3 regions of the Pontibacillus sp. ABV4_188 genome follow, and region 2 is predicted to be linked to each of the others. Evidence: a T-box and tRNA genes for the amino acid it is inferred to sense, from the RefSeq annotation. Region 2 holds a T-box; the other regions hold tRNA genes.
What was found. The T-box of region 2 lies ahead of ACYX4O_RS14875 (valine--tRNA ligase). A T-box ahead of a tRNA ligase gene usually reads a tRNA of that ligase, here a tRNA-Val.

Region 1 (3,257 bases), 1.4 Mb from region 2:
GAACCGAAGCCCCAGTAAACGGCGGCCGTAACTATAACGGTCCTAAGGTAGCGAAATTCCTTGTCGGGTAAGTTCCGACCCGCACGAAAGGTGCAACGAATTGGGCACTGTCTCAACAAGAGACCCGGTGAAATTATACTATGCGTGAAGATGCGCATTACCCGCGACAGGACGGAAAGACCCCGTGGAGCTTTACTGTAGCCTGATATTGAATGTTGGTACAGCTTGTACAGGATAGGTGGGAGCCGTCGATACCGGAGCGCTAGCTTCGGTGGAGGCATCCGTGGGATACCACCCTGGCTGTATTGACATTCTAACCCAGGACCGTAATCCGGTCCGGAGACAGTGTCAGGTGGGCAGTTTGACTGGGGCGGTCGCCTCCCAAAAAGTAACGGAGGCGCCCAAAGGTTCCCTCAGAATGGTTGGAAATCATTCGCAGAGTGCAAAGGCACAAGGGAGCTTGACTGCGAGACCTACAAGTCGAGCAGGGACGAAAGTCGGGCTTAGTGATCCGGCGGTACCGCATGGAAGGGCCGTCGCTCAACGGATAAAAGCTACCCCGGGGATAACAGGCTTATCTCCCCCAAGAGTCCACATCGACGGGGAGGTTTGGCACCTCGATGTCGGCTCATCGCATCCTGGGGCTGTAGTCGGTCCCAAGGGTTGGGCTGTTCGCCCATTAAAGCGGTACGCGAGCTGGGTTCAGAACGTCGTGAGACAGTTCGGTCCCTATCCGTCGTGGGCGTTGGAAATTTGAGGAGAGCTGTCCTTAGTACGAGAGGACCGGGATGGACGCACCGCTGGTGCACCAGTTGTTCCGCCAGGAGCACAGCTGGGTAGCTACGTGCGGAAGGGATAAGTGCTGAAAGCATCTAAGCATGAAGCCCACTTCAAGATGAGATTTCCCATCACTTCGAGTGAGTAAGATTCCTTGTAGACGACAAGGTTGATAGGTCGGAGGTGGAAGCGTGGTGACACGTGCAGCTGACCGATACTAATAAATCGAGGGCTTATCTATCTAAAGCGCAAACGACCGCTTAGACCCGTACGGATAAGACAGATTTTCGGAAAAGGCGATTAGCCTTTGGAGAAAAGATGACTTATACGCTAGGGTCTGGGAGTTGGAGCTGGAAGTCAGCTCAAGCGCAAATACGTGATCAGGCACGATGTCTTAATTCTTATCTAGTTTTGAAGGTACTCCTTCAACAAAACAATAGTATGGCGGTTTTGGCGAAGAGGTCACACCTGTTCCCATGCCGAACACAGAAGTTAAGCTCTTCAGCGCCGATGGTAGTCGGGGTTTCACCCCCGCAAGAGTAGGACGCCGCCATGCTTTGTTATCTTATAAAAGCTATCCAAGAGACTTCTTCTAGGACAGATGGATTTGACAATATTCCAACGTAGCTCAGTGGTAGAGCTATCGGCTGTTAACCGATCGGTCGCAGGTTCGAATCCTGCCGTTGGAGCCAATTTGCTTCCATAGCTCAGTCGGTAGAGCACTTCCATGGTAAGGAAGAGGTCGCCGGTTCAAGTCCGGCTGGAAGCTCTCTGTAAGAAAATTATATTTGGCCCGTTGGTCAAGTGGTTAAGACACCGCCCTTTCACGGCGGTAACACGGGTTCGAATCCCGTACGGGTCACCACTTATTTATAATCATGGAGGATTAGCTCAGCTGGGAGAGCACCTGCCTTACAAGCAGGGGGTCGGTGGTTCGAGCCCGCCATCCTCCACCATTTCATTTATTTATCTGCCGACCTAGCTCAATCTGGCAGAGCAACTGACTTGTAATCAGTAGGTTGGGGGTTCGAGTCCCTCGGTCGGCACCAGCAAGTTATGTTCAATTAAATAAATTCTTGCATAATAAAATGCAAGCATGGTATACTATTATTTGTGTTTGGAGGGGTAGCGAAGTTGGCCAAACGCGGCGGACTGTAAATCCGCTCCCTCTGGGTTCGCAGGTTCGAGTCCTGCCCCCTCCACCATTTATTGGCCCATAGCCAAGCGGTAAGGCAACGGTTTTTGGTACCGTCATGCGCTGGTTCGAATCCAGCTGGGCCAGCCACTTTATAAAGAGCCATTAGCTCAGTTGGTAGAGCATCTGACTTTTAATCAGAGGGTCGGAGGTTCGAATCCTCCATGGCTCACCACTTTTCACATTAACTTAGTTGATGTGTTTTTAGTTTGCGGAAGTAGTTCAGCGGTAGAACACCACCTTGCCAAGGTGGGGGTCGCGGGTTCGAATCCCGTCTTCCGCTCCATATATGGGGCCTTAGCTCAGCTGGGAGAGCGCCTGCTTTGCACGCAGGAGGTCAGCGGTTCGATCCCGCTAGGCTCCATTCTAAACCTTAAGTCTAATAAGACTTAAGGTTTTTTCGTATATCTAAAAAATTTAATGGCGGCTATTTATAAGAAAATTCTTTCAATACCGGGTGTTTTTCGTATATATATACAAATTTCTGTCCAGTTGAGTCATTGTCTCAACTATGGCTACAATGGGGGTAGAGTTAAAGGAGGAGGATGGGACAATGAATCGTAAACTTTCAATTATTGGAGCACCTATGGACTTAGGACAGAATCGCAGAGGTGTAGATATGGGGCCTAGTGCACTTCGTTATGCAGGGGTAATTGAGCGATTAGAACGTTTAGAGTATGATATAGAGGATCTTGGTGATGTTCATATTCCTCGGCCAAATAGAAAAGAAGAACAAGAGAGTCACTTGAGAAATTTAAAAGAAGTAGCAGTAGGAAATGAAAACCTGGCTGAGACAGTGGATCAGGTTGTGACATCAGGTAGATTCCCATTGATCATTGGCGGGGATCATAGTATTGCTATCGGATCTCTTGCTGGAATTGCGAAACATTATGACAATCTTGGTGTAATTTGGTATGATGCTCATGGGGATTTAAATACAGGAGATTCGTCCCCTTCTGGAAATATCCATGGTATGCCTTTAGCTGTGAGCTTAGGTATTGGTCATGAACGTTTGACGAACATTCATGGATATGAGCCAAAAATAAAACCAGAAAACATCGTTATTATAGGAGCGCGCTCTCTTGATGAGGGTGAAAAACAATTAATTAAAGAAAAGGGAATTAGGGTATATACGATGCATGAGATTGACCGCATGGGAATGCCAGGAGTCATTAAAGAATCTGTAGAATACTTAAAGGATCGGACGGATGGAGTGCACCTGAGTTTAGATTTGGATGGTTTGGATCCTAATGAGGCGCCTGGAGTTGGAACACCTGTTATGGGT
Region 2 (3,257 bases):
AGCATGCGCATTGTATTATCCAATACATACGCAAGAATCGAACGAGTTGTTTTCTTCTTAGCTTCGTCCTCCCCATATAGAGGAAGTTTCGCCATTTCAATGTACCAGTCACAGAAGTCATCCCAAATAAAGTTGTATAGGTGACGTCCAGCTTCACCGAATTCATACTTATCAACGTTACGCGTTACTTGTTCCACCGTTTCGTTTAAACGAGTTAGAATCCAGTGATCCGCTACTGATTTCTCACCTGTTAAGTCGATTTCCTCGTAGGTGATTCCGTCCATATTCATAAGAGCGAAACGAGATGCGTTCCATATTTTATTGGCAAAGTTCCAAGTAGACTCTACTTTTTCCCATTGGAAGCGTAGGTCCTGACCTGGTGTTGAGCCTGTTGCTAAGAAGTAACGCAGAGAATCAGCACCATATTTATCAATAACATCCATTGGATCAACACCATTTCCAAGGGACTTACTCATCTTACGGCCTTCAGCATCACGTACAAGACCATGAATCAATACGTCTTTGAATGGGCGACGTTCTGTGAACTCAATGGATTGGAAAATCATACGAGATACCCAGAAGAAGATAATGTCATACCCCGTAACGAGAACGTCGGTAGGGAAATAGCGTTTATAGTCTTCATTAGCCTCATCTGGCCAGCCCATTGTAGAGAATGGCCACAGCGCAGAGGAGAACCATGTATCTAATACATCGTTATCTTGTTCCCAATTCTCAATATCTTCTGGCTCTTCACGACCTACGAACAGTTCCCCTGTTTCTTTATGATACCAGGCCGGAATACGATGGCCCCACCATAGCTGACGTGAAATACACCAGTCACGAATGTTTTCCATCCAGTTCAAGTACGTTTTCTCAAAACGATCTGGAACGAAATTCACTTTGTCGTTTCCTTCTTGAAGCTTGATGGCTTCTTCTGCTAAAGGCTCCATATTCACGAACCATTGTGTAGAAAGATATGGTTCTACTACAGCACCACTGCGCTCTGAGTGTCCAACCGAATGCATGTGCTCTTCAATCTCGAATAAGATTCCTTCTTCTTGAAGATCCTTAACAAGTTGCTTGCGGCATTCGAAACGATCCATACCTTGATACTTGCCGGCATTCTCGTTCATCGTTCCATCTTCGTTCATAACTAGAATACGCTCTAAATCATGACGATTTCCAATTTCAAAGTCATTTGGATCGTGAGCAGGCGTGATCTTTACAGCACCGCTTCCAAATTCCATATCAACATAGTCATCGCCTATGATTTCAATTTCGCGACCAACGATAGGAAGGGTAACTCTCTTGCCAATCAAATGCTTATAACGATCATCTTCAGGGTGAACAGCAACAGCTGTATCTCCAAGCATCGTTTCAGGACGTGTTGTAGCAATTTCGATATGGCCTGATCCGTCCGCTAACGGATATGTCATATGATAGAAGTGCCCCTGAACATCATGATAGATGACTTCAATATCAGATAGAGCTGTTTTCGTGGTCGGATCCCAGTTAATAATGTATTCGCCACGGTAAATATAGTCTTTCTCATAAAGGGTTACGAACACTTCGCGAACTGCATCTGATAGACCATTATCTAATGTGAAACGCTCACGAGAATAATCTAAGCCTAAACCAAGCTTCTCCCATTGCTTACGAATAAAGGTCGCATATTCTTCTTTCCATTCCCATGATTTCTTAAGGAATTGTTCGCGGCCCAGGTCATAGCGAGAGGTACCTTGTTCTTTTAGCTTCGCTTCTACTTTCGCTTGAGTTGCAATACCAGCATGGTCCATACCCGGAAGCCATAATACATCATATCCTTGCATACGCTTCACACGTGTGATGATGTCTTGCAAGGTTGTATCCCAAGCGTGACCAAGGTGTAATTTACCTGTTACGTTTGGTGGCGGGATTACGACCGTAAACGGTTCTTTCGTTTTGTCATCTTTTGCTTCAAAAAATTTGCCATCTACCCAATAATCATAGCGACCTTTCTCAATCGCATTCGGGTCATATTTCGTTGGAAGAGATACTTCATGATTCTCCATACGAGTTCCTCCTTTATCGCCTATACCGGAAAGGGAATGAAAACAAAAAAATCCATTTCATCCTTAGAAAAGGACGAAATGGATTCGCGGTACCACCTTTATTTTACAGACGACTCCTGTCATCTATACACTTTCCTTACATAACGGAGCATTCTCCGGCCTCTTCTACTATCGGTTTCAAAGAGACAGCATCTGGGGCGACCTTCTGAGCGCAAGAGCCTGGAAATCTCACAGCGAATGATTCCCTCTCTGATAGGCTTGCGTTTCATACTCTTCCCCTTCACGGCATTTATCGATTTTCTTGTACTTGTATTTTATCCACATTCCCTCTGTTAAGTCAACCTATTTAAACAAGTTTTTCAGTCACACTGACAGCCTGTAAGGACATATACTAATAAAAAGCAATAAAGGAGGTTATGCCCTGTGGCACGATTTTACCGCTACAAGTTGCCACCCTGGTGTCGCCAATGGTTAATTGTCATTGAGCGTTGTGTATTGCCAATCGCTTGTTTCCAACTCGTTCGAACACTCCTATTTCCGACTACGTTCGATGTTTTTATACTAGGCATCTTAATTGGTCTATACTTTGCATTCCATCTAGAATGGATTTAACTATTCTCTGCTTGTTGTTCTTGGTAGACCCTTGCTTGTTCAATTTGTTCCTGAACATCCATCGCATGCCGCAAAACATAATAAGACCGTTCTAACTTTTGAACTAGAAAAGGTTGCCCGCTCGCCTGGGCGCCATCTACATAAGCTTCAACTTGATGAATATACGGTTCTGGATTTAAAAGGAATAAAGCGAGTAAACACCTTTCGCTATTTAGTAAAGGGAGTTGCTCTTCATAGTACGAGAAAGTTGATATCAGTTGATCTACTGGAGCATCATGATAACGTAATACATGATAAAAATACGTCGTGATGTCATAAACAGGATAATAAGTTTTGGCTCGCTCCCAATTTAGTAGATAGGGAGTTGAATCATCATATAGGAAATGAGTAGGCTTCACGTTACCATGAATAAGAGCTGTACGAATTTGTTTATCCTCTTCTAGATCATCTAAGAAGCGATCACACCATTCCATTCCCATTTCACAAACCTTGTCAAGATCACGGTAGTGCGTGCAAATTTGTAATTCAACAGGAGACATATAATGACGTTGTTCAAACGTAGTCACCCATTTAGCTAATACTTCCCTGTAGTTC
Region 3 (3,257 bases), 1.8 Mb from region 2:
CCCCGTTATGTTAACGGAGATTAGAGAAATTTATAAATGATTTTGTACCTATAAGTCCTAAACAAATTAGACATATAAAAAAATCGCTTTCGTTAGCGATTTCCATTACAATGTTAAGTTTTACGATACCGGTGGTCGGGCTCGAACCGACACTCCGTGAGGAACACGATTTTGAGTCGTGCGCGTCTGCCAATTCCGCCACACCGGCATATGAATGGAGGCGGCAACCGGATTCGAACCGGTGGTAAAGGAGTTGCAGTCCTCTGCCTTACCACTTGGCTATGCCGCCATATAAAAATGGAGCGGAAGACGGGATTCGAACCCGCGACCCCCACCTTGGCAAGGTGGTGTTCTACCACTGAACTACTTCCGCGAAAACTCTTGGCTGGCCCAGCTGGATTCGAACCAGCGCATGACGGTACCAAAAACCGTTGCCTTACCGCTTGGCTATGGGCCAATATTTATGGGGCGAATGATGGGGATCGAACCCACGAATGCCGGAGCCACAATCCGGTGCGTTAACCACTTCGCCACATCCGCCATAAAATGAAATTGGCAGGGGTAGTAGGAATCGAACCCACATCGGCGGTTTTGGAGACCGCTGTTCTACCGTTGAACTATACCCCTACTTACTGTAGTAATTATAATGGTGGAGGGGGCAGGACTCGAACCTGCGAACCCAGAGGGAGCGGATTTACAGTCCGCCGCGTTTGGCCAACTTCGCTACCCCTCCACGTTTTTTAAAGTATGCAGGCCAGAGGACTTGAACCCCCAACCTACTGATTACAAGTCAGTTGCTCTACCAATTGAGCTAGGCCTGCACAAAACATGGTGGCTCGGGACGGAATCGAACCGCCGACACACGGATTTTCAGTCCGTTGCTCTACCGACTGAGCTACCGAGCCAGTCTTATGTACTTTACAGTAACAAAAAAATATTTAATTGAAAAGTGGCGGTCCGGACGGGACTCGAACCCGCGACCTCCTGCGTGACAGGCAGGCATTCTAACCAACTGAACTACCGGACCATTAGTTGTGCCTAAAGATACACCATCATTTGTAATTCGAAGAAGTCTTTTCGACGTAGTACAAATTTAAATTGGTTGCGGGGACAGGATTTGAACCTGCGACCTTCGGGTTATGAGCCCGACGAGCTACCAGACTGCTCCACCCCGCGATAATGTTGAATACTTATTGCATATTCAATTATATGATGTTTGCAATGATCATGTGCATTGCATTTTTTAAAAATGGTGGAGGATGGCGGGCTCGAACCACCGACCCCCTGCTTGTAAGGCAGGTGCTCTCCCAGCTGAGCTAATCCTCCATGATATTAAGTGGTGACCCGTACGGGATTCGAACCCGTGTTACCGCCGTGAAAGGGCGGTGTCTTAACCACTTGACCAACGGGCCAATGAAAAGTTAGTGGCGGAGAGCGAGGGATTCGAACCCTCGAGACCCGTGTTTGGGCCTACACGATTTCCAATCGTGCTCCTTCGGCCACTCGGACAGCTCTCCATGGCTCCAACGGCAGGATTCGAACCTGCGACCGATCGGTTAACAGCCGATAGCTCTACCACTGAGCTACGTTGGAATCATGTCAAAAGACCGTTTGCCTTTTGATCAAAGTCAATAAAGTGACTTGCCTGGCGGCGTCCTACTCTTGCGGGGGTGAAACCCCGACTACCATCGGCGCTGAAGAGCTTAACTTCTGTGTTCGGCATGGAAACAGGTGTGACCTCTTCGCCAAAACCGCCAGACTCTTTATTGAATTTCTTCCTCGTCTTTTCAACGACAAGTTATATTTTATCTTGTTTCGGAAGGAAAGTCAAGAGGTATATTAGATTTTTTTCTAAGTACCTTCAAAACTAGATAAGAATTACGACATCGTGCCTGATCACGTGTTTGCGCTTGAACTGGCTTCCAGCTCCAACTCCCAGACCCTAGCGTATAAGTCATCTTCTTTCCAAAGGCTAATCGCCTTTTCCGAAGATCTGTCTTATCCGTACGGGTCTAAGCGGTCGTTTGCGCTTTAGATAGATAAGTCCTCGATTTATTAGTATCGGTCAGCTGCACGTGTCACCACGCTTCCACCTCCGACCTATCAACCTTGTCGTCTACAAGGAATCTTACTCACTCGAAGTGATGGGAAATCTCATCTTGAAGTGGGCTTCATGCTTAGATGCTTTCAGCACTTATCCCTTCCGCACGTAGCTACCCAGCTGTGCTCCTGGCGGAACAACTGGTGCACCAGCGGTGCGTCCATCCCGGTCCTCTCGTACTAAGGACAGCTCTCCTCAAATTTCCAACGCCCACGACGGATAGGGACCGAACTGTCTCACGACGTTCTGAACCCAGCTCGCGTACCGCTTTAATGGGCGAACAGCCCAACCCTTGGGACCGACTACAGCCCCAGGATGCGATGAGCCGACATCGAGGTGCCAAACCTCCCCGTCGATGTGGACTCTTGGGGGAGATAAGCCTGTTATCCCCGGGGTAGCTTTTATCCGTTGAGCGACGGCCCTTCCATGCGGTACCGCCGGATCACTAAGCCCGACTTTCGTCCCTGCTCGACTTGTAGGTCTCGCAGTCAAGCTCCCTTGTGCCTTTGCACTCTGCGAATGATTTCCAACCATTCTGAGGGAACCTTTGGGCGCCTCCGTTACTTTTTGGGAGGCGACCGCCCCAGTCAAACTGCCCACCTGACACTGTCTCCGGACCGGATTACGGTCCTGGGTTAGAATGTCAATACAGCCAGGGTGGTATCCCACGGATGCCTCCACCGAAGCTAGCGCTCCGGTATCGACGGCTCCCACCTATCCTGTACAAGCTGTACCAACATTCAATATCAGGCTACAGTAAAGCTCCACGGGGTCTTTCCGTCCTGTCGCGGGTAATGCGCATCTTCACGCATAGTATAATTTCACCGGGTCTCTTGTTGAGACAGTGCCCAATTCGTTGCACCTTTCGTGCGGGTCGGAACTTACCCGACAAGGAATTTCGCTACCTTAGGACCGTTATAGTTACGGCCGCCGTTTACTGGGGCTTCGGTTCAAAGCTTCGCCTAAGCTAACTCATCCCCTTAACCTTCCAGCACCGGGCAGGTGTCAGCCCCTATACTTCACCTTTCGGTTTCGCAGAGACCTGTGTTTTTGCTAAACAGTCGATTGGGCCTTTTCACTGCGGCTCCTCCTATGAAGGAGCACCCCTTCTCCCGAAGTTACGGGGTCATTTTGCCGAGTTCCTTAACAAGAGTTC

Region 1: it has a tRNA-Val gene. The T-box ahead of ACYX4O_RS14875 (valine--tRNA ligase) is inferred to sense a tRNA for this amino acid. The anticodon was not compared.
Region 3: it has a tRNA-Val gene. The T-box ahead of ACYX4O_RS14875 (valine--tRNA ligase) is inferred to sense a tRNA for this amino acid. The anticodon was not compared.

What each region holds. Positions count from the first base shown of each region.
Region 1 is NZ_CM149975.1:171,687-174,943, forward strand. It holds rRNA gene ACYX4O_RS00960 (23S ribosomal RNA) at 1-1,018, shown strand, start outside; rRNA gene rrf (5S ribosomal RNA) at 1,218-1,333, shown strand; tRNA gene ACYX4O_RS00970 (tRNA-Asn) at 1,395-1,469, shown strand; tRNA gene ACYX4O_RS00975 (tRNA-Thr) at 1,474-1,546, shown strand; tRNA gene ACYX4O_RS00980 (tRNA-Glu) at 1,568-1,642, shown strand; tRNA gene ACYX4O_RS00985 (tRNA-Val) at 1,658-1,733, shown strand; tRNA gene ACYX4O_RS00990 (tRNA-Thr) at 1,750-1,826, shown strand; tRNA gene ACYX4O_RS00995 (tRNA-Tyr) at 1,897-1,982, shown strand; tRNA gene ACYX4O_RS01000 (tRNA-Gln) at 1,988-2,062, shown strand; tRNA gene ACYX4O_RS01005 (tRNA-Lys) at 2,072-2,147, shown strand; tRNA gene ACYX4O_RS01010 (tRNA-Gly) at 2,184-2,258, shown strand; tRNA gene ACYX4O_RS01015 (tRNA-Ala) at 2,264-2,336, shown strand; gene rocF (arginase) at 2,526-3,257, shown strand, end outside.
Region 2 is NZ_CM149975.1:2,879,123-2,882,379, forward strand. It holds gene ACYX4O_RS14875 (valine--tRNA ligase) at 1-2,051, opposite strand, end outside; T-box leader at 2,118-2,344, opposite strand; gene ACYX4O_RS14880 (hypothetical protein) at 2,475-2,663, shown strand; gene ACYX4O_RS14885 (phosphotransferase) at 2,660-3,257, opposite strand, start outside.
Region 3 is NZ_CM149975.1:642,804-646,060, reverse strand. It holds tRNA gene ACYX4O_RS03335 (tRNA-Leu) at 127-208, opposite strand; tRNA gene ACYX4O_RS03330 (tRNA-Cys) at 216-289, opposite strand; tRNA gene ACYX4O_RS03325 (tRNA-Gly) at 299-373, opposite strand; tRNA gene ACYX4O_RS03320 (tRNA-Gln) at 383-457, opposite strand; tRNA gene ACYX4O_RS03315 (tRNA-His) at 465-540, opposite strand; tRNA gene ACYX4O_RS03310 (tRNA-Trp) at 554-627, opposite strand; tRNA gene ACYX4O_RS03305 (tRNA-Tyr) at 648-733, opposite strand; tRNA gene ACYX4O_RS03300 (tRNA-Thr) at 749-821, opposite strand; tRNA gene ACYX4O_RS03295 (tRNA-Phe) at 830-905, opposite strand; tRNA gene ACYX4O_RS03290 (tRNA-Asp) at 951-1,027, opposite strand; tRNA gene ACYX4O_RS03285 (tRNA-Met) at 1,100-1,176, opposite strand; tRNA gene ACYX4O_RS03280 (tRNA-Val) at 1,251-1,326, opposite strand; tRNA gene ACYX4O_RS03275 (tRNA-Glu) at 1,338-1,412, opposite strand; tRNA gene ACYX4O_RS03270 (tRNA-Ser) at 1,426-1,517, opposite strand; tRNA gene ACYX4O_RS03265 (tRNA-Asn) at 1,519-1,593, opposite strand; rRNA gene rrf (5S ribosomal RNA) at 1,644-1,759, opposite strand; rRNA gene ACYX4O_RS03255 (23S ribosomal RNA) at 2,036-3,257, opposite strand, start outside.